2 regions of the Selenomonas sp. FC4001 genome follow, and region 1 is predicted to be linked to the other one. Evidence: riboswitches for the same ligand, from Rfam matches in the RefSeq annotation. Region 1 holds a riboswitch; the other holds the start of a gene.
The links. Region 1 has a riboswitch for molybdenum cofactor ahead of modA (molybdate ABC transporter substrate-binding protein). Riboswitches for the same ligand answer to the same signal wherever they lie in the genome.
Positions count from the first base shown of each region.

Region 2: linked by a shared signal. The riboswitch ahead of T320_RS04910 (molybdopterin-binding protein) and the one ahead of modA (molybdate ABC transporter substrate-binding protein) in region 1 are both predicted to bind molybdenum cofactor.

Region 1 is NZ_KL370793.1:151,407-162,540, reverse strand. It holds gene T320_RS10445 (CarD family transcriptional regulator) at 1-11, shown strand, start outside; gene T320_RS10440 (PIN/TRAM domain-containing protein) at 166-1,317, shown strand; gene ispD (2-C-methyl-D-erythritol 4-phosphate cytidylyltransferase) at 1,370-2,122, shown strand; gene ispF (2-C-methyl-D-erythritol 2,4-cyclodiphosphate synthase) at 2,122-2,598, shown strand; gene cysS (cysteine--tRNA ligase) at 2,616-4,043, shown strand; gene T320_RS10420 (Mini-ribonuclease 3) at 4,040-4,531, shown strand; gene thyX (FAD-dependent thymidylate synthase) at 4,528-5,220, shown strand; gene rlmB (23S rRNA (guanosine(2251)-2'-O)-methyltransferase RlmB) at 5,225-6,163, shown strand; gene sigH (RNA polymerase sporulation sigma factor SigH) at 6,310-7,059, shown strand; molybdenum cofactor riboswitch at 7,121-7,255, shown strand; gene modA (molybdate ABC transporter substrate-binding protein) at 7,251-8,036, shown strand; gene modB (molybdate ABC transporter permease subunit) at 8,037-8,708, shown strand; gene T320_RS10390 (sulfate/molybdate ABC transporter ATP-binding protein) at 8,699-9,745, shown strand; gene T320_RS10385 (metal ABC transporter ATP-binding protein) at 9,748-10,536, shown strand; gene T320_RS10380 (metal ABC transporter permease) at 10,536-11,134, shown strand, end outside.
Region 2 is NZ_JNJF01000010.1:114,840-125,973, forward strand. It holds gene T320_RS04905 (ammonium transporter) at 1-1,275, opposite strand, end outside; molybdenum cofactor riboswitch at 1,563-1,678, shown strand; gene T320_RS04910 (molybdopterin-binding protein) at 1,747-2,778, shown strand; gene T320_RS04915 (molybdopterin molybdotransferase MoeA) at 2,791-4,002, shown strand; gene moaA (GTP 3',8-cyclase MoaA) at 4,016-5,005, shown strand; gene T320_RS04925 (MOSC domain-containing protein) at 5,009-5,956, shown strand; gene mobB (molybdopterin-guanine dinucleotide biosynthesis protein B) at 5,928-7,058, shown strand; gene T320_RS04935 (3'-5' exonuclease) at 7,136-7,801, shown strand; gene pheA (prephenate dehydratase) at 8,070-8,906, shown strand; gene aroF (3-deoxy-7-phosphoheptulonate synthase) at 8,934-9,965, shown strand; gene clpX (ATP-dependent Clp protease ATP-binding subunit ClpX) at 10,013-11,134, opposite strand, start outside.

The sequences.
Region 1 (11,134 bases):
ATAATTCCTAAAATTAAATTCTCGGATAGCTGATGTTCGTTGGCTGTCCTTCTTTTTTTACGAGGAAATCTTTGTGCTCGTGACCCCTTTAGCGTTGACATAGGCGGGGAAAATTTACTATACTTAAAGTTATGCAAGTATATCATTAAGAAAGGGGGTGAATGTATGTTAGACCGTGTTTTACGTTTTTTCATTATCCTTTTGCTGGCCATTGCCGGTGGGGCACTTCTCAATATGGCCACGCCGCTATTGACCTCTTTCATCAGTACGGAGATACTGAAAACGGAGATGGGGATTTTCAAACTGTCACTGGCAGGTTTTTTGAGCATCCTCTTTGGTGCCGGAGCCGGTGCCGTTCTGGGGTTCCTGTTATCTCCCTTCTTTATCCGCAAGCTCAAAGGTTTTGCCGTGTTTGTGGAGGCCCAGCTCAACAAAATGCCTACGCATGATGTGGTGGCTGGTGCTATTGGTTTACTTATCGGACTCATTATTGCAAATTTGCTGGGTTATGCTTTCTCCAAGATTCCCGTGGTGGGCGAGTATATCCCCGTTGTGTTCAGCATTGTGCTGGGCTACCTTGGTATTCATATCATGATTAAAAAGCGCTCGGAACTGGTGGGCATTTTTGACTTTATCCCGAAATTCATGAAGGAAATGGTCAAAATCCGGGAAGCTAAGCAGGCAGCAGCGCCAAAGGCGCCGGCAGTGGAAAAAAACGAACAGCCCAGCTATAAGCTGCTGGATACCAGCGTGATTATCGATGGCCGCATTGCTGACATCTGTGAAACGGGCTTTTTGGAAGGCACGCTGTTGATTCCGGTTTTTGTGCTGGAGGAATTGCAGCATATTGCCGATTCGGCAGATGCCTTGAAGCGGGTACGCGGACGGCGCGGGCTGGATATCCTGCAGAAAATCCGTCAGGAAAGCCGTATGAAGGTAAAAATCACCGAGGAAGATTTCGAGGATATTCCCGAAGTGGATTCCAAACTGGTGCAGCTGGCCCAGCAGGTCGGGGGCAAAATCATCACCAATGATTTCAACCTCAACAAAGTGGCTCAGCTCAGAGGCGTGGAGGTACTCAATATCAACGCCCTGTCCAATGCGGTGAAGCCTGTGGTTATTCCGGGTGAGAATATGCAGGTAAGCATCGTGAAATCCGGCAAGGAGGCAGGCCAGGGGGTTGCCTATCTCGAAGATGGCACCATGATTGTCGTGGAAAACGGCAATCGCTATATGGGCGAAAACATCGAAGTGGAAGTGACCTCTGCCCTGCAGACGGCGGCGGGCAGAATGATTTTTGCCAAGCCGAAAAATTAATGAACAGAGCCTTCCCCTCGGAGGGAAGGCTTAATTTCTTAGGAGTGATTGCATGGTCAGTGTTATTTTCCCCGCCGCCGGGCAGGGAAAACGAATGCAGGCTGGTATAAATAAAGTGCTCTTGACCTTGGGGGGAGAGCCTATCTTAGTGCGCACCTTAAAGACTTTTTCCGCAGTGGAAGAAGTGGGCGAGCTTATCGTCGTGGTGGCTGCTGATGAAGTCACGGCAGTGGAAGGGCAACTGCAAAAGGTCAGCGGCTTAAAGCCTTTTCAGGTAGTGGCTGGCGGCAGTGAACGGCAGTATTCCATCTACAACGGCCTGCAGCAGGTTGCAGCGTCCGCTGATGTGGTACTGGTGCATGATGCGGCCCGGCCGATGGTGACCGTCATGACCATTCAGGCGGTGATTGATACGGCCCGTTCTAAGGGCGGGGCCATTGCCGCGGTGCCGGCGAAGAACACCATCAAGGTGGTGGATGCGGAAGGTCTCGTAGTGGATACACCGCCGCGCAGCGCCCTTTGGGAAGTGCAGACGCCGCAGGGGTTCCGCAAGGACATTCTGATAAAGGCCAACGAAGCGGCTGTGGCCGATAACTTCTTGGGGACGGATGACGCGAGCCTCGTGGAGCGTATCGGTGCTCCTGTGGCGGTGGTGCAGAGCGATTACCGCAACATCAAAGTGACCACCCCGGAGGATTTGCTGGTGGCAGAAGCGTTCCTGAAGTGTACGGCAGAGGACGAGGCCCGCAGCCTGCAGGCGGCGGCTAAGACTGCCCGTGAGGCTTGGCTAAAGGAGGCAGAATAATGACTAGATTTGGTATGGGCTACGATGTTCACCGTCTGGTGGAAGGCCGTAAGCTCATTATCGGCGGGGTGGAAATTCCCCATACATTGGGCCTGCTGGGCCATTCCGATGCAGATGTACTGCTCCATGCGGTGGCAGATGCCCTGCTCGGGGCGGCGGCTTTAGGTGATATTGGCCGTCATTTCCCCGATACGGACCCTAAATTCAAGGGGGCTGACAGCATGAAGCTTCTGGCCCATGTGGCAGAGCTCATCAAGGAAAAAGGTTATGTCACCGGCAATGTGGATGCTACGATTGTAGCCCAGAAGCCCAAGATGAAGGATTTTATCCCCCAGATGAACGAGAATATCGCCCGTGTGCTGGGGATTGAATTAGACCAGGTGAACGTGAAGGCTACCACTGAGGAAAAGCTGGGCTTTACCGGCAGTGAGGAAGGTATCTCCGCCTATGCGGTGGCAGGTATCGAAAAGGCCTGAACTAAAGGAGAATCTCAATGTTAAAAGTTTACAATACCATGAGCCGCAGTAAGGAAGAGTTCAAACCCTTGAAAGAGGGGGAGGCCAGCATTTACTGCTGCGGCGTTACGCCCTATAACCATCCCCATATCGGCAATGCCCGTCCCTTTGTGACCTGGGACGTGATTCGCCGCTATCTGGCCCATAAAGGCTATAAGGTGCGCTATATCCAGAACTTCACGGATGTGGATGATAAGATTATCCGCACGGCCAATGAAGAAGGCGTGAAGTGGAGCGACATTTCCGGCCGTTATATTGACGCCTATTTCAAGGCTATGGATGCGCTTAATGTCAAGCGTGCGGATATTTATCCGCGCGTCAGCGAAACCATTCCCGACATCATCGCCATGGTGCAGAAACTCGTGGACAAGGGTTATGCCTATGCTGTGGACAATGGTGACGTGTTCTACCGCGTGGAAAAATTTGCCGGCTATGGCAAATTGAGCGGCCGCAAACTCGAAGACATGCAGGCCGGTGCCCGTATTGATGTGGATGAACGCAAGGAACATCCCATGGACTTCGCCCTCTGGAAGGCAGCCAAGCCCGGCGAACCGAGCTGGGACAGTCCCTGGGGCAAAGGCCGTCCGGGCTGGCATATCGAGTGTTCCACGATGTCGTTGAAATATCTCGGTGAGAAATTTGACTTCCATGGCGGCGGCAGTGACCTTATCTTCCCGCACCATGAAAATGAGATTGCCCAGAGTCAGGCCTGCATTGGGGATGAACACAGTTTTGCCCAGTATTGGCTCCATAACGGCTTTATCACGATTCACAACGAGAAGATGTCCAAGTCCAAGAACAATTTCTTTACGGTCAAGGATATCCTCGCTGAATATCCGGGTGAAGTCGTGCGTTTCTTCATCCTGCAGACCCATTACAGAAGCCCGCTGGATTTCAGCGACGAGCGCCTCAAGGAAGCACAGACCAGCCTCAATCGTCTGGCGCAGTCCAAGGGCTTTATGGACGAACTGCTGGCCAAGACCGGTTCTAGCGATACGGCTAAGGATTTGGCTGAAAAGGCTGCCGGTTACGTCAAGGAATTCCATGAGGCCATGGATGATGACTTCAACACGGCACTGGCCATCAGCCAGATTTTTGCCCTGTCCAAGGATATCAACATCTACTATCAGGATGTCATGAACAAGGGCATAGCTTTCGACAGCGAAAACTTTGCCAAGGTGGCAGAAAGCTACAAGCTTATGACGGGCATTATCGGCATCTTCGAGCAGGATGAAGCCGCTGATGATGAATTGGCAAATAAGCTCATGGACTTAATCATCAACATCCGTCAGGATGCCCGCAAGGAAAAGAACTGGGCTTTGGCGGACAAGATTCGCGATGAGCTCAAAGAAGCTGGGGTAATCCTCGAAGATACCCCCAATGGAGTACGGTGGAAAAAGGCATGAAGTTTGACCATTTTAAGATGCTGGTGGAAATGATGTTCCAGCCGGACGGCGACGGGGGCATACTCCAGCGTTACAAAGATGTGGATGTAAAGCAGCTTCACCCGTTGGTGCTGGCCTATGTGGGGGATGCTTACTTCCATCTCTATATGCGTACCCGCCTGCTGTCCTACGAGCAGGCCAAGGTACAGGCCCTGCACTCCTTCAGCGCCCAGATGGTTTCGGCGGTCTGGCAGGCCAAAGCCTATCAGGGCATCGAGGACAAGCTGACGGAGGAGGAGAAGGCCATTTACCGCCGGGGCCGCAATGCCAAGAGCCATGCTCCGCGCAGTGCCTCGGTTGCTGAGTACCATGCCAGTACCGGTTTTGAGGCCCTGCTGGGCAGTCTCTATCTTTCTGAGCAGAATGAACGGCTCTATGAGATTGCGGAAATGTCTTTCCAGATTATATCCCAGGCTATGATGAAGGAAATTCGGGAGAAGAAATCATGATTAAAGTAAAACTCTTAAATTATACGCCGGAGCCGGAGCGGGCGGTGGCTATGGCTGCCCGCCTCTGTTATTCCGCCAGCGGTGCAGAGGAACTGGCGGAGAAGTTAAGCGATGAGAAGGTTAAGGAAATGGTGCGCCGCATGGTGGCTTTGGGCCATGGCTCCACCCTCGAACACGCCAGCTTCACCTTCGGCATTGAAGGTGTGAGCCGTGTGCTGACCCATCAGCTCGTGCGTCACCGCATCGCTTCCTATGACCAGCAGTCCCAGCGCTATGTGGCTGCGCATGGCTTCCAGTACATCACGCCGCCCTCCATTGCGGAAAAGCCGGAAGCTTTGGCTAAATATGAAGCATTGCTCGAAGAAATCCGTAAGACCTATGACGAACTGACGGAAATGGGCGTGCCCAAGGAAGATGCCCGCTATGTGCTGGCCAATGCCACGGAGACGAAGATTCTCGTGACCATGAATGCCCGCAGTCTTATGCACTTCTTCAATCTGCGCTGCTGTAACCGGGCCCAGTGGGAAATCCGCGATATGGCCTATAAGATGCTGGCTGAAGCCAAGAAGGTGGCACCGACCCTGTTCTTCAATGCCGGGGCCAGCTGCGTCAACACCGGCCGCTGCCCGGAAGGGGCCATGACCTGCGGCAAGCTCAGTGAAATGCTGAAACTGCGGGAGAAAGAATAAAACAATGAGAAACGATAACAAAAAAGATGTAACACGCAATAAAAAACGCGACAATAAGAAAACGGGGCGCGAAGGAACCCGGAAAAATGCTTACACAGAGCGGGCAAATCGGGAAAATTTGACCCGTCAAAAATTGACCAGTCAGGTACTGGCCCAGGAAGCCCGCAAAAATCAGGACGGCCAAAACCAGCGGGAACTGCCCGAAGATGTGCTGATTGGCCGCAATGCCGTGACCGAAGCCCTGCGTGCTGGCCGTGGCATCAACAAGATTCTGCTGGCTGACGGCGACCGCGAAGGTCAGGTCAGTGAAATCACAGCTCTGGCCAAGGAACGCGGCATCATTCTGCAGTTTGTGGAACGCAGCAAGATTGAATCCATTGCCGGAGGTCTGCGCCACCAGGGCGTACTGGCCTATGTAGCACCTGTGGCCTATGCCGAACTTGAAGATATCTTAGCCAAGGCAGAGGCTGCCGGGGAGCCGCCGTTCCTGCTCTTGCTCGATGAACTCGAAGACCCGCATAATCTCGGCGCCCTGCTGCGTACAGCTGACGCAACAGGCGTCCATGGCGTGCTGATTCCCAAACGCCGCAGTGTGCCACTTACGGCCACGGTGGCCAAGACTTCGGCCGGGGCTGTGGAATACGTGCCAGTGGCCCGTATCGGCAACATCTCCCAAACGCTGAAAGCGTTGAAGGAAAAAGGCTTTTGGGTGGCCGGTGCCGACATGGACGGCAGCCAGAATTATTATGAGGCTGACCTCACGGGGCCGCTGGTCCTCGTGGTGGGCAGTGAAGGCAAGGGCATGGGCCGCCTTACCAAGGAACAGTGCGATTTTATCGTCAAGATGCCCATGGTCGGCAAAATTAACTCCCTCAATGCTTCGGTGGCAGGCTCTATTCTGATGTATGAATCCATGCGTCAGCGTTTAGCCAAGAAAAATTGAATACATATTGGGGAATATGTATTATAGGGACTTGAGTCCCGAAACCTTTCTTGACTTTGGCAAGGGAATAGAGTTATAATCAAGTCGTATTAGGGGATTGTAAGAAAGTGAAAACTGGGGAAGTTTTCAGTAAAGGGGAACGTGCGATGGAAGCAGAACAAACTACCGAAGATTTATTCGTCGAAGAAATCTACAGTGAATTCGCCAAACTAACGGATGAAGATATTCTGCTCGCAATCAAAGACAACAATGACAAGGCGGCACTCGATTACTTGATTAACAAGTATCGTAATTTCGTGCGCGCTAAGGCTCGTTCGTATTTTTTGATTGGGGCAGACCGTGAGGACATCATTCAGGAGGGCATGATTGGCTTTTACAAAGCGATTCGGGATTTTCGCAATGACAAGCTGTCGTCCTTCCGGGCATTTGCAGAGCTGTGTGTGACCCGGCAGATTATCACTGCCATTAAGACGGCCACCCGGCAGAAGCATATTCCACTGAATTCGTATATCTCTCTCAACAAGCCCATCTATGATGAGGATTCGGACAGAACCCTGCTGGATGTGCTGTCGGGGGCGAAGGTAACGGACCCGGAGGAACTCGTTATCAGCCGGGAAGAATTCGTGGATATCGAAAAGAAGATGGAAGAAATCCTCTCCGATTTGGAGTGGAAGGTGCTTATGAGTTATCTGGATGGCAAGAGCTATCAGGAGATTGCTGAGGACTTGCACCGCCATGTAAAATCCATCGACAACGCTTTGCAGCGTGTGAAGCGCAAGCTGGAGAAGTACATGGAAAAACGGGGCGATGAGCTCGATGTTACCACCATCTACCGTGGATTGAGTTCCATTAACCGCCGCTTGCGGGGCGTGGACGAAGACGATTATCTGCGCTGAAATCATCATAAGTAATAAGAATTGACAGGTCAATTTTGACCTGTCAATTTTTTTCTGCTATAATGTCTGTAGTTTCCGAGCAAAAATATCTAAGGCCATCGGGCTATGATATTGCGCCAGAACGCAGCGCGTTCTCAGGGCGCGGCGAGAAATTGCCGCACCTTCCTCATTTGAAAAGGAGCTGAAGACAAATGAAAAAAGTTTTGGTCTGGATAGTGGCAGCACTATCCCTGCTAATTGTGGGCTGCGGTAGTGAGCAGGGCCGGCCGGAGCAGAAAGACAGGACTGTGGAGCTGCATGTGGCAGCGGCAGCCAGTCTTACCGATGTGATGCAGGAGATAGCGGCTGCATACGAAAAGGAACATCCTCAAGTCAAAGTGGTCTTTAACTTTGGCAGTTCCGGTGCCCTGCAACAGGCCATCCAGAACGGCGGTCAGACGGATTTATTCTTCTCGGCGGCCCAGAAGCAGATGAATGCTTTGGAAAAGGATGGGCTGCTAGCCGAGGGAACCCGCAGGGATTTGCTCATCAATGAAGTGGTGCTGATTGTGCCCGCAGAGGGCGGCAAAAACTTGCAGGATTTTAAGGAGCTGACCCGGGCGGATATTCAGCATATTGCCTTGGGAGAACCCAAGGGCGTGCCAGTGGGGCAGTATGCGGAGGAAGTATTTACGTCACTGGGCATTCTTGAACCGATAAAGGCTAAGGCCGTCTATGGTTCCGATGTGCGCCAGGTGCTTTCCTGGGTGGAGACCGGTGATGCGGACTGCGGCGTGGTCTATGCTACGGATGCAGCAGTGTCGAAAAAAGTCAGGGTGGCAGCGAAAGCCCCGGCAGGCAGTCATAAGCCCATTGTTTATCCGGCCGCCATGTTGAAGGACAGCAAGCATCCGGAGGCAGCCAAAGATTTTTTGAACTTTGTGGGCAATGATGATAATAAGAAGTTATTTGCAAAATATGGTTTTGAGGTAAAATAAATGGAATGGTCACCGCTGATTATCACCTTGCAGACGGCAGGGACGGCAACGGTGGCAACGTTCTTTCTCGGCATTGGTCTGGCCCTGCTGGTGGTGCGTATGCGCCGCTTTCAGGGGCTGGCTGATGCCGTTATTACGTTGCCTATGGTGCTGCCACCTACCGTGGTAGGCTTTTTCCTGCTGCTGCTGTTAGGCAAACGCAGTGTCATAGGAAAATTTTTATTGCAGTTCGATATCAATCTGGTCTTTACCTGGAAGGCAGCGGTTATCGCGGCCATTGTGGTGTCTTTGCCGCTGATGTACCGCACGGCCAGAGGTGCGTTTGAACAGCTCGACCCCAATATCATCAGTGCGGCCCGCACGCTTGGCGTGTCTGACTGGCGCATCTTCTGGCATATTCTGCTGCCCAATGCCCGGGGCGGAATTCTGGCCGGGCTGGTACTATCCTTTACCCGCGCTTTAGGGGAATTTGGGGCCACCATTATGTTCGCCGGCAATATTCCCGGCGTAACCCAGACCATGAGCACGGCCATCTACGCTGCTGTGCAGGCCAATGATTACGATTTGGCCGGACAGTGGGCTATGATTATCGTGGCCTTTTCGCTGTTCTTCGTCCTGCTGCTGAACTGGTGGCTGGCTCGGCAGACGAAGGGAGGGGCCTTATGGAGCTGATGGTAAATATCGAAAAGCAGCTGCGCAATTTCACCCTGCAGGCCGATTTTTCCCTGCGTGATGAGGTGTTCGCCCTGTTGGGGGCTTCGGGCTGCGGCAAGAGCATGACGCTGAAATGTATTGCGGGCTTGGAAAAACCGGACAAGGGCAGGATTGTGCTCAACGGCCGCGTACTCTACGACAGCGAAGCGGGCATAAACTTAAAACCACAGCAGCGTAAGGTGGGCTATCTCTTTCAGAATTATGCGCTCTTTCCCAACATGACCGTGGCGGAAAATATCGCCTTTGTAGCTGGCGGCAGCCGTGCGGAAAAACAGCGCAGGACGGCAGAGAATCTGGCCCGGTTTAAGCTGGAGGGCCTCGCGGGAGCTTATCCCCATGAGCTTTCCGGGGGCCAGCAGCAGCGGGCAGCTCTGGCCAGAATTCTGGCGGCGGATAACGAACTGTTGCTGCTCGATGAGCCCTTTTCGGCGCTGGATAGCTATCTGAAATGGCAGCTGGAAATGGAATTGACGGCTGTACTGCAGGACTACCATGGCGCGGCACTATTGGTGTCCCATGACCGCGGAGAGGTCTACCGTCTGGCCCATAGAATTGCCGTCATCAATCAGGGAAAGATGGAGGCGGTGCATACCAAGCAGGGGTTGTTCCAAAGTCCGGACACTTTAGCGGCAACTCTCCTTACGGGCTGCAAGAATGTATCGGCAGCGCGCAGGCTGGCAGCGGACATGATTTATGCAGAGGACTGGCAGCTGGAACTGCAGGTGGCAGGTCAGGTGCCGGAAAATGTCCATTATGCCGCAATCCGGGCCCATTTTATGGAAGTTAAGCCGAAGATGCAGGAAAATACCTTTGCGATGGATGTGGTCAATGTGGTCGAAGATGTGTTTTCCTATCTTGTGATGCTGCGGCGTCAGGGAACAGAGGCGCGTCCTTTGCGATGGGAGCTTTCCAAAGAGGAATGGCGCCGTCTTAAGGAACCGGCGGTACTCTATCTCTATTTCCCGCCGGAGAAGATTATGTTAATGGAGCGATAAAAGTGTTTCGAAATATCATGCACCATAAAGCAAGTTCATGCAGCGACTGCGCCAAGCTTTGCTGCACGAAAATCGAAAATTTCAGTGTCAAGGTGGGCAGCCTGACCATTTTTGAGGATGTGAATCTGCATCTGCATTGCGGCCAGCTGACGGCTTTGATTGGCCCTAACGGTGCCGGCAAGAGCACCCTGCTCAAGGCCATCTTAGGAGAAATTCCCCATAAGGGAAATCTCCATTATGCGGCGGCTGACGGGCGGCGCACAGGGCAGCCGATTATCGGTTATGTGCCCCAGTATCTGAATTTTGATGTGAGCGCCCCCATCAGCGTCATGGATATCTTTCTGGCCTGTCTGACGGATAAGCCCGTATGGCTGACCTCCGGTCGGAAACTGCGCCCTCGGGTGCTCAAAAATCTGGCGCGGGTCCGGGCGGAACATCTGATTGACCGGCGCTTAGGTGCCCTGTCCGGCGGGGAATTGCAGCGGGTGCTGCTGGCTTTGGCCCTCGACCCATTGCCGGATTTGCTGCTGCTTGATGAGCCGGTGTCCGGCGTGGACCAGAATGGTCTGGAACTTTTCTATGAGATACTGGCGGAACTGCGGGAGCAGGAGGACATGGCCATCCTACTCATCTCCCATGACCTCAATATGGTGGCAAAACACGCCGACCAGGTCGTGCTGCTGAATAAGGGTATCGTCAACAGCGGCACGCCGGAGGAAGTATTTGCCGATGCGCGGACGCGGCAGATTTTTGGCCTGCTGGCAGGTTTTAACCAGGAGGCGGATAAATGATGGAAATGATTTACAGTCTGATGGATACGCTCTTGCCCTTTGATTGGGCGGCCTATACCTTTATGAAGCATGCCTTTCTGGCCATTTTGTGCATTACGCCGCTCTTTGGCCTGTTGAGTACCATGGTGGTTTCAAACCGCATGGCCTTCTTTTCCGATTCCTTGGGCCATGGTGCCTTTACCGGTATTGCCATCGGCGTGCTGCTCGGTTCGGTGTCGCCGCTGTTTTCTCTGATTATTTTTTCTGTGGCCTTTGCGGTGTTCATCACCTATATCAAGAACAAGAGCACAGCTTCCACGGATACGATTATCGGCGTCTTTTCGTCTACGGCCATTGCCTTGGGCCTTATGATTATGAGTCGCGGCGGGGGCTTTAATAAGTTTTCGTCCTTTCTGATTGGCGATGTGCTGAGCATCACCGTGGAGGATTTGCAGGGGCTGCTCGTGGTGGTGGTCGTCGTGCTCCTTGGCTGGGCGGTACTCTTTAACCGTCTGCTGGTGCTCTCCATTAACTCTGCTTTTGCCCGCAGCCGGGGCATCAGCACCTTCTGGGTCGAGAGCCTCTTTGCGGCACTGCTGGCCGTGGTGGTTTCCGTGAG
Region 2 (11,134 bases), on a different contig from region 1:
GGCCAGCATTTCGCTGGAAGTCTCAAAGGAACCGAGGAGCGGGCTGGAGGTCAGCACGCCGCGGGTGTAACCGCGCTCGCCATGTTCGATGATATCGAGGCCCGTAAGTTCCTCCGCTTCGTCAGCGCGGGTTTCCATAAAGGCATGGACCAGCTGATAGAGCACGAAGGAACCGGCAACGGCCAAAGCGTAAGCCACTACGATGGAGATGAGCTGAGCGACGAACAGATGGGTGTCACCGTAGAAGAGGCCGTTGGCACCATCGGGGTTGACTTCCGTGGTGGCCCAGAGGCCGGTAGCGATAGCACCCCAGGTGCCGCCGATGCCATGAACGCCGAAGGCATCAAGAGAGTCATCATAACCAAGTTTTTCCTTGAGGACAGCTACGGCGAAGTAGCAGACCACGCCGCCGATGAGACCGATGATTACCGCAGGCATGGGAGCCACGAAGCCGGCAGCCGGAGTGATGGCTACAAGGCCGGCGATGGAGCCGGAGACGGCACCCAGAATGGTGGGCTTGCCATTGTGTTTCCATTCAACCAGCACCCAGGAAACAGCGGCAGCAGCTGCTGCTGCCTGGCTGGTGATGAAGGCGTTGGCGGCCAGAGCGTTGGCGCCAAGGGCGCTGCCAGCGTTAAAACCGAACCAGCCGAACCAGAGGAGAGTTGCACCAAGAACCGTCATGGGAAGATTATGAGGGAGCATAGCCGTGTGCTGATAGCCGTGACGTTTGCCCAACAGCAGGCAGATGGTCAGGCCGGACACACCGGAGAGAATATGGATAACGAGGCCGCCGGCAAAGTCCAGGGCACCCAGCTCAGCCAGGAAGCCACCGCCCCATACCCAATGAGCCATGGGGTTATAGATGAAGATAGCCCAGAGGAGGATAAAGACGGTAAAAGCAGCAAATTTCATGCGTTCGGCAAAAGCTCCGGTGATAAGAGCCGGAGTCAGTGCGGCAAACATGCACTGGAAGGCTACGAAGGCCAGTTCTGGGATGGTGCTGCCTTCCAAAACCTGCAGGCCAACACCAGCCAGCCCTAGTTTATCCAGGCTGCCGATAAAGCCGTTGACATCCGGGCCAAAGGCCATGGTGTAACCTACGACGATAAACTCAACGGAAATAAGGGCCAGAACAAAGAAACTCTGCATAATGGTGGTCAAAACGTTTTTGCTCCGCACCATGCCGCCGTAGAAGAAAGCAAGGCCGGGAGTCATTATGAAGACCAGGGCGGCACTGATGAGCACCCAGGCCGTATCGCCAGTATCAATCATCACAATCATCCTTTCCATGGTAATACATCAATAAGTCCCGCAAACAGGAAAAGCGCCCATAGCGCAGAAATCTTGCACTACGGACGCCTTTGTCCCCAAACGCAATGAACGCAAAAATCCCCAAGCGTCCGGTACCTGACACTTGGGGACATCGTTGTCCTGTTTGCTTATGAGGTCATTATAAAATGGAAAATTTGACATGTCAAGGTGTAAAGTTATGTATACAAGAATGTAACAAAAATCACAAGCACAATTTCATAAAATAGTGTATAATATCCAATAAGAGCAAACAAATAAAACTCCGAGCAAAAATATCTAAGGCCTGCGGCTATGATATTGCGCCGGGGCCCTGCGGGAAACGGCAGGACCTTCCATTTTGAAAAGGGGTATCCATTTTAGTATCTGGCATCAGGCGAGGACTATCCTTTTCGTATGGAGAGGATAGTCTTTTTTGATGGGAGAGCGTATACGATGAAGGAAATGCGTACCGAGGATGCGGTGGGGCAGATTCTCTGCCATGATTTGACTCAGATTATCAAGGGCGTAACCAAGGACGCCCGGTTCCGCAAGGGCCATGTGATAAAAGAAGAGGATGTGCCGGTGCTGCTGTCCATGGGCAAGGACCATATCTTTGTCTGGGAAAATGACGAAACCATGCTGCATGAAAATGATGCGGCGGAAATTCTGCGGCAGCTTTGTCAGAACGAATATATGACAGCTTCTGACCCCAAAGAGGGCAAGATTGAACTTACGGCTCTGGTGGATGGCGTCTTTCAGGTGGATGAATCAAGATTTGATGAGGTCAATGAGCTGGATGATGTGACTATCGCCACGCTGCCCCAGAATATGCCGGTGAAAGCTGGGCAGAAGCTGGCGGGCATGCGGGTGATTCCGCTGGTCATCAAGAAGGATAAAATGGAGCAGGTTAAGAAAGTAGCAGGCAGTGAGCCGCTTTTGCGCCTGCGCCCTTACCGGCAAAATCTCAAAGTCGGTGTGGTCACCACCGGCACGGAAGTTTTCTTGGGACGCATTGAAGATACCTTTACGCCGGTGATTGCGAGCAAATTAAAAGCCTTTGGTCTGACCATCAATGAGCATCGTCTGTCAGATGATGTGGCAGAGCACACGCAGAAACATATCGAAGACCTCATTGACTTGGGCATGGACATGGTTATCTGCACCGGCGGCATGAGCGTTGACCCGGACGACCGCACGCCTGCTGCCATTCGGGATGCGGGCGCGGAGATTGTGACCTATGGAGCACCGACTTTGCCCGGCGCCATGTTCCTGTTGGGCTATGTACAAAAGAATGGCCGCGAGATTCCCGTTATGGGATTGCCGGGCTGTGTCATGTACGCAGGCCGCACGATTTTTGATTTGATTCTGCCCCGCGTGATTACCGGGGAAAAAATAACGCGCAGGGAAATCCGCCATTTCGGCATTGGGGGACTTTGCATGAACTGCAAGGTCTGCCATTATCCCGTCTGCGGATTCCAGCATTAAGGGGGAATAAAGATGCAGGATTTATCGTTGGAAAAAGCCGTGGCATTACTGAAAGAGCATTGCCATAGGGTATCGGCGGTGGCAGAAGTGCCTTTGCTGCAGGCGTTGGGACGGATTCTGGCAGAGGATTATGAGGCTGGCTTTGACAATCCGCCGTTTGACCGTTCCCCGTTGGATGGCTATACCTTTGCGGCGGAGAGCACGGCAGGGCATAGCGCGGATAATCCCGAGGTCTTTAAGATTATCGGCGAGGAATGTGCCGGAGATTTCTTTGACAAGGCGGTGCCAGAAGGTTCCGCCCTGCGCATTATGACCGGCGGGGCTATTCCAAAGGGCTGTAACTGCGTGGTGCGGCAGGAGGATGTGACCGCTGCGGGGGATAAACTCACCGTACCGTTCAGCATTGCGCCATATACCAACTACTGCTATGCCGGGGAAGACATCCGCAAGGGCACGAAGCTGGCGAAAAAGGGCACAAAACTGACGGCGGCCCATATTGGCGTATTGGCAAGTATGGGCTTTGCCACGGTGAAGGTGCTGGGGAATGTGCGCATTGCCATTGCCAGTACCGGTGACGAACTCTTGCAGCCCGGTCAGCCCCTCGCACCCGGCAAGATTTATAACAGCAATTTGTATCTATTGGCCAGTCGTCTGCAGGAACTGGGCTTTTCCCCGGAGATTGTGGGTATTCTGCCGGATGATGTGGAGGAGGCGGCCAAGGTTATCGCCGGGTACAAGGACAGAGTGGATGTGTTCCTGACCACTGGCGGCGTTTCCGTGGGCAAAAAGGATATTATGCACGGCGTGGTGGAAAAGGTAGGCCAGCGTTTGTTCTGGCGTGTGTCCATGAAGCCCGGCGGGCCGGCGCTTGCTTATACCATGGGCGATACGTTGGGCATTGCCCTGTCGGGAAATCCCTTTGCGGCTTATGCCACCTTTGAACTCATTGCGGTGCCGGTGCTTTCCAAAATCAGCGGCAATGAAAAGATTTTGCCGGAACGCGCCCAAGCGGTGCTCACGGATGAATTCCCCAAGGCAAGCAAGGGGCGGCGCTTTATCCGTGCTTATTACGAAAACGGCAAGGTGCGTCTGCCGGAACAACACGCGTCTGGGAGCCTCTTTTCCGTGGTGGGTTGCAATGCCTTTGTGGACATTCCCGCCGGTACGGGGAAACTGGCCAAGGAGACGGAAGTGGACATCGTCCGCTTGTATCGCGTGAAATAAAGGATTGGATTTTATGCAAGACCAATACGAGAGAAAAATTGAATACGTGCGCATTTCGCTGACCGACCGCTGCAATCTGCGTTGCCGCTACTGTATGCCGGAAGAGGGCGTGAGCAAGATGCGGCACGAGGATATTCTGACCTTTGCGGAAATCCTGCGCATTGTGCGGGGGCTTTCCGCATTGGGCGTAAAAAAGGTGCGCCTGACCGGCGGGGAGCCTTTGGTGCGGCGCAATATCACGGAGCTGATTCATGATATCCGGCAGGTGCCCGGCATTGAACAGGTGGTGCTGACCACCAACGGCGTGCTGCTGCCGGAACTGGGACAAGACTTGATAAAGGCAGGACTTACCGGGCTGAATATCAGTTTGGATACTTTGAATCCGGACACCTTTGTAGAGATTACCCGCCGTCCCCTTTTTGCGCGGGTGCAGGCTGGCTTGGAAAAGGTAATGTCTTTGGGACTCACGAATATCAAGTTTAACTGCGTGCCCATCTATGAAGTCAATGATGCGGAAATTCCCGCATTGGCGGCACTGGCGCGGGATTATCCTGTGAAGGTGCGCTTTATTGAGCTCATGCCCATTGGCTGTGCTTACGAAGTCGGTTATCGCGGCGTGCCTATGGATGAGGTGCAGGAGCGGCTGGAAAAAGCCTATGGGCCTTTGCACCCTGTGGGGAAGAAGGTTGACCGTCTGCAGGGGCCTGCGGAATACTATAAGGTCGCAGGCTTTGCCGGGCAGGTGGGCTTTATCGATGCCATGGAGCATAAGTTCTGCAGCAGCTGCAATCGGGTGCGGCTCACCGCCGAGGGCTTTTTGAAGCTCTGCCTGAACCAGAAAAATGGGTTGGACTTGCGGCAACTCCTTCGAAGCGGCATCAGTGATGAGAACTTGAAGCTGGCTTTGCGGCAGGCCATCTACCGCAAACCAGCAGAACATTTATTTACGGATCATTTCAATACCGCGCGGGACAGCCGCGCCATGTATCAAGTGGGAGGCTAATTGATGGGTAAGATTCATGCACTGTGTACCAGCGAGAAAAAAGGTACACTTAAGACGCAGGTGGATAAAGTTGTCTTTGAAACGGAATGGGGTATTAAAGGCGATGCCCATGCGGGAAAATGGCACCGTCAGGTCAGCTTCCTCGGTTTGCAGGAGATAGAGGATTTCCGCAAGTTAGGCGTCAAGGTGGAGTTCGGCGCCTTCGGGGAAAATATCGTGGCTGAAGGTTTCCGCTTCAAGGAACTGCCAGTTGGCACCCGCCTCAGAGCCGGGGAAGTCTGGTTTGAAATCACCCAGATTGGCAAGGAATGTCACAAGGGCTGTGCCATTCGCCAGCAGGTAGGAGATTGCATTATGCCCCGGGAGGGAATCTTCGGCCGGGTGCTCCATGGTGGTGAAGTCAAAGTGGGGGATGAGCTGGAATTGGTGCAGTCCGGCGAGAAAATGCCCTTGGAAGCGGCTGTCATCACGGCTAGCGACAAGGGCAGCCGTGGTGAACGTGTGGATGAAAGCGGCGCGAAGGTGGCAGAAATTCTAACGGCTAACGGCTATACGGTGGTCGAAAAAGCAATCCTTCCCGACGAGCAGGCGCAGCTGGAACATAAAATGCGGGAACTGGCGGCCAAAGGTATAGCGCTTATCGCCACCACCGGTGGTACGGGCTTTTCCCTTAGGGATATTACCCCCGAGGCTACGCTCGCTGTGTGCGAGCGTCTGGCTCCCGGTATTCCCGAGGCCATGCGTGCCCTGTCGCTGAAGATAACGGACCGGGCTATGCTGAGCCGTGCGCAGGCCGGCATCTGCCGCCGTAGTTTAATCGTCAACCTCCCCGGCAGCAAAAAAGCCGTGGAAGAATGCCTGGACTTTATCCTGCCCCCGCTTAAACACGGTATCGACATTCTGCGGGGGGAAGATAGCGAGTGTGCAAGACACGAGCATAAACATCAATAAGGCGGCAGGTAACAATATGGATTTTGCAGATATTGGCGTAATGATTATTGCCGGGGGCAAAAGTTCCCGCATGGGGAAGGATAAGCGATTTCTCACGGTGGATAACTGCTCTTTGTTGGAATTGACTTTGCAAAAAACGGCGCAGCTGTCTTTTGCGGAAGCGTATCTGTGCGGAGAATGTCATCAGGCAGAAGGACTATTCGAGCTGGCAAAGTGGTATGGACTTACGCTGGTGGCTGATAAACGGCAGGGGGCAGGGCCGTTGGAAGGCCTGCGTGCGGGGCTGGCGCATTTGCAAGCAGAGTATGCACTGGCTTTGTCCTGCGATATGCCGTTGTTCCGCTATGAGGTTATCAGGCCGCTGCTCGCAGAAGCCCGAGGAGAAATGGCCATTATCCCGGTGGTGAACGGCAGACGGCAGCCTTTGGCGGGACTTTATCATCGGGATTTGCTCCCCACAGTGGAGGCGGCATTGCAGCGTGGCGATTATAAAATCGGTCAGGTGATTGATAGTGTTCCGCATAAGCTGGTGGAATTAGGGGATAATGATGCGTTTTTCAATGTGAACAGGCCGTCAGATTTTCGGCTGGTGCAGGGACGGTTGGTTAATGAAAAAAGACAGGTTCCCTTGGTGACGGTTTCAGCGCCTAAGTCCAATACCGGCAAGACCACTTTTATCGAGCGTCTTATCCCTAAGCTCAAGGAGCGCGGCCTGCGGGTCGGCGTGGTGAAGGGGGACTGCCACGGCTATGATGTGGACGAGGAAGGCAAGGACAGTTACCGTTTCAAGCAGGCAGGTGCTGATGGTGTGGCGGTGGTTTCGCCGGAAGGGTATTTTATCCAGCAAAAAACGGAGCAGCGGGCCAGTCTTATGGAGATTGCTGGGCGGCTGACGGATGTGGATTTGGTCATTATCGAGAGCCGCAGTCATGGAACCATCCCCAAGATTTCCCTGTGGCGAGGGCTTGGCGAGGTCATTGTGGATGAAGATACCGTGGCCATTTTCAGCAGCGGCGAGCATGGGGAGACTTCTCTGCGCCAGTATGATATTGATGATGACGAGGGCGCAGCGCAGTTGGTATGTTTTTTGTGCGGCCTGTAAGCAAAATGTATTGAAGGAAATAGCGCTTTTCGGTAGAATAATATAGTTAACGAAAAAGGAAAGCGCAGGGAGTTTTAATGAAGTACGTTGTCATAGATTTGGAAATGAATCCCGTAGACCGGGAGTTCCGTGAAGTCAAGCGGCAGATGAAAGAGGAGGTTATCGAGTTCGGCGCGGTACGGCTGGATGAGAATTTCCAACAGGAAGCCGAGTTCCAGTGTTATGTGGAGCCGGAGTATGGCAAGATAAAGAAGCATATCACGAATCTCACGGGTATCAAGCAGGAAATGGTGGATGGCAAAGCTCATTATGCCGAGGCGTTTCAGCGGTTTGTGGATTGGATTGGCGAGGAGGAAACGCAGATTTACTCCTGGAGCATGTCCGATATCAAACAGCTCAAAAAGGAATGCCGCTTCAAACTGCCGGATTTTGATGTGAAGTGGCTGGACAGCCGCTGGGTGGACTTGCAGCAGGTATTTGATGACCGGTTGGGGCTTCATAATAATCTGGCGCTGAAACATGCTTTGGGGGCCATGGACCATCAGTTTGAGGGCACTCAACACACGGCGCTCGCAGATGCCATCAATACCAGTGCGATATTGGTGCTTATGCAGGATGATGAAAAATTCCGCAAGACCATGCAGCCGGTGCTCGATATTTTGCAGCCGAAGGATGATTTGGCTAGTTCCATTGGGGATTTGTGTCCGGACTTATTAAAATTGAAACAGGATTTGAGTGATTGATATTCGCGGTACTTGGCGGGGCGGGATAGCTATTGCGCCATTGCTTCGCTCTGCGGCTGAAATCATTTTTTCCTTTTAGGCAGCTAAAAAAAGTCAAAACTCGCTGTGCTCAAACAGTTGACTTTTTTAGCTGCTTTTTTGTATTGTATTATTTTAGTATAAATGTTTATTTACAATATACTGATTGTAACTTTTTATGGAAATGCTTGTTAATTTATTCCTGTTATGCTATGATATTGTCAATTGTTGAGATTCTGGAGGCGTGTTTATGGCGATGAGTTTGGGCGTGCTGGGGCCGGCGGGAACCCATAGTGAGGCGGCGGCGGTGTATTTGAAGCGTCAGACGGGTGAGGATTATAAATTGGTGCTGTTTGCCGATATTTTTGACTGCCTGCAGGCTGTGGAAAATGGCGAGGTGGATTCGGCGCTGGTGCCGGTCGAAAATTCTTTGGAGGGCGCCATCAATATCACGCTGGATACGTTGGCGCGCAGTGAGGGGCTGACGGTTTGGCGGGAACTTATCTGGCCTGTCCATAATCAGTTGTTAGCGCGGCGCCGGGGTGAGATTAAGAGGATTTATTCTCACGCCCAGCCCATTTCTCAGTGCCGGGACTTTTTGCTGCAGCATTACCCGCAGGCCGAGCTTATCAAAGTGGCCAGCACTGCGCGGGCGGCGGAGATTGTGGCCGAAGCTCCCGCCGACTCTGGCAGTGCCGCCATTGCCACGGCCAGAGCCGGAGAACTTTTGGGACTTGTGCCCATTGCCACAGAGATTCAGGATAGTGCCGCCAACTGCACCCGCTTTTTCCAGGTGGGGCGACAGGCTTTGAGCTTTTTGCCCAAGGAAAAAGTATTGGTCATCTGCCAGATTGACGGTCAGAAGGCCGGCGCGCTCTTTGAGGTCTTGAAGGAGTTTGCCCAGCGGGGCATCAATATGACCCGTATCGAGTCGCGCCCTGCCAGAACGGAACTTGGCGCATATATATTCTTTTTCGATTTGGAGTACAGCGATTCTCCGCAGCTTGAAGAGGCGCTCTCTGCGGTGGAGAAGAAAAGTATTTGGCTGCGAAATTTGGGGACTTTCCCTGTGCTTACGGTTAATTAATCACTTATTATAGAAGGGGATGGAATTATGGTTATTATTATGAATGTGGATGCTACGGAGGAAAACATCAAGGAAGTCATTGCAGTTATTGAGGGGGCAGGTCTGCAGGCCAAGGTGATGGAAGGCAGTCAGCAGAAGATTGTCGGCGTTATCGGCGATAAGACGCGGCTGGCTTCGGTGCCCATTGACGCTTTGGACGGTGTAGAAAAGAGCGTGGAGATTTCCAAGAGCTACAAACTGGCCAGCCGTGAATTTCATCCCCAGAACAGTGTCATCGATGTTGCTGGCGTAAAAATCGGTGACGGTACGCCGGTAGTTATGGCAGGACCCTGCGCAGTGGAATCAAAGGAACAGCTCTTTGAAGCAGCAGAAATCGTGAAAAAGGCTGGCGCTCAATTCCTGCGCGGCGGTGCCTATAAGCCGCGTACTTCCCCTTATGCGTTCCAAGGTCTGGAAGTGGAAGGTCTGAAGTATCTGGCCGAAGCTCGCGAGCGTACGGGCCTGCGTGTGGTGACGGAAGTTACCACGGTCGAAGCCATTGAGCGGGTCGTGGAGTATGCGGATATGCTGCAGATTGGCGCGCGCAATATGCAGAACTTTGGCCTGCTCAAGGAAGTGGGCAAGTGCGGCAAGCCGGTACTCTTAAAGCGCGGTCTGGCGGCAACGATTGACGAATGGCTCAATGCTGCCGAATACATTATGAACGCAGGCAACCCCAATGTGGTGCTCTGTGAACGCGGTATCCGCACTTACGAAACCTACACGCGCAATACACTCGATTTGAGTGCGGTGGCGGCGGTGAAGCACCTGTCCCATCTGCCGATTATCGTTGACCCGAGCCATGGCACAGGCAAATGGAGAATGGTGAAGCCCATGGCCTTTGCCGCTATCGCCGCCGGTGCTGACGGCCTGATGATGGAAGTCCACCCGAACCCGGCCAAGGCCCTGTCTGATGGCCCACAATCCTTGACCCCGGAGAACTATAACGAGGTCATGCGCGGCGTACAAAAAATCTCCGCTTTTATGAAAGCGGAGAAGATTACTTCGATGGATATTTAAGCCTATATAAAAAGCCCGTTCGTCAAATGGCGAGCGGGCTTTCCTGTTTATTTCTTCACCACTTCCGGTGCGGCACCTTCTTCGATGCAGGCTTTGGTGATGATGACTTTGCGTGGTTCGTTGGATTTGGGGATATCGAACATGACATCGAGCATGATGTCTTCGATAATTCCCTTGAGCGAACGGGCGCCGGTCTTGCGTTCGATGGCTTTGCGGGCTACGGCACGCAGGGCATCTTCCTGGAATTCCAGGTCCACGTTATCCATGGCCAGGAGTTTTTCGTACTGCTTGACCGGGGCGTTCTTGGGTTCGGTGAGGATGCGCAAGAGGGCATCTTCATCGAGGGTTTCGAGGGTGCAGATTACGGGCAGGCGGCCGATGATTTCGGGGATGATGCCGTACTGCATGAGGTCCTCAGGGCGAACCTTGTGGATGAGCTCATCGAATTTGGGCTTGTCATCCTTGCCCTGAATCTCTGCGCCAAAGCCGATGGAGCTGGTCTTGGAGAGGCGCTTGGCAATCACATCGTCAATGCCGACGAAGGCACCGCCCACGATAAAGAGGATGTTTTTCGTATCCACTTTGATGGTGGGAGCTTCGGGATGCTTGCGCTGGCCGCGGGAGGTGAATTCCACCACGCTGCCTTCGAGCATCTTTAAGAGGGCCTGCTGTACGCCTTCATGGCCCGGGTCGGCGGTGATGGAGTTGTTGGCGCCGGACTTGCGGGCAATTTTATCGAATTCGTCGAGGTAGATGATGCCATGTTCGGCTTTTTCTACGTCTTTGTCGGCGGCGTAGTAGAGATTGCGCACGGCGACTTCTACGTCAGCGCCAACGAAGCCGGCTTCCGTGAGGCTGGAAGCGTCCGTTACGGCAAAGGGAATGTCCAGCAGCTTGGACAGGTGAGAAAGAAGCGCCGTCTTGCCGCAGCCGGAGGGGCCGAGCATGATGACGTTGGATTTTTCGATTTCCGTGCCGTCATCATTTTGATAACCGTACTTCATACGTTTGTAATGGTTGTAAACGGCCACGGAGAGAATCTTCTTGGCGCGGTCCTGATTGATGATGTATTCATCGAGGTACTGTTTGATGATATGGGGCTTGTTCTTATTGAGGATATCGTCCAGTTCGCCGGCGAATACCTGCTTTTCATCCTGTACCTGAGCGGC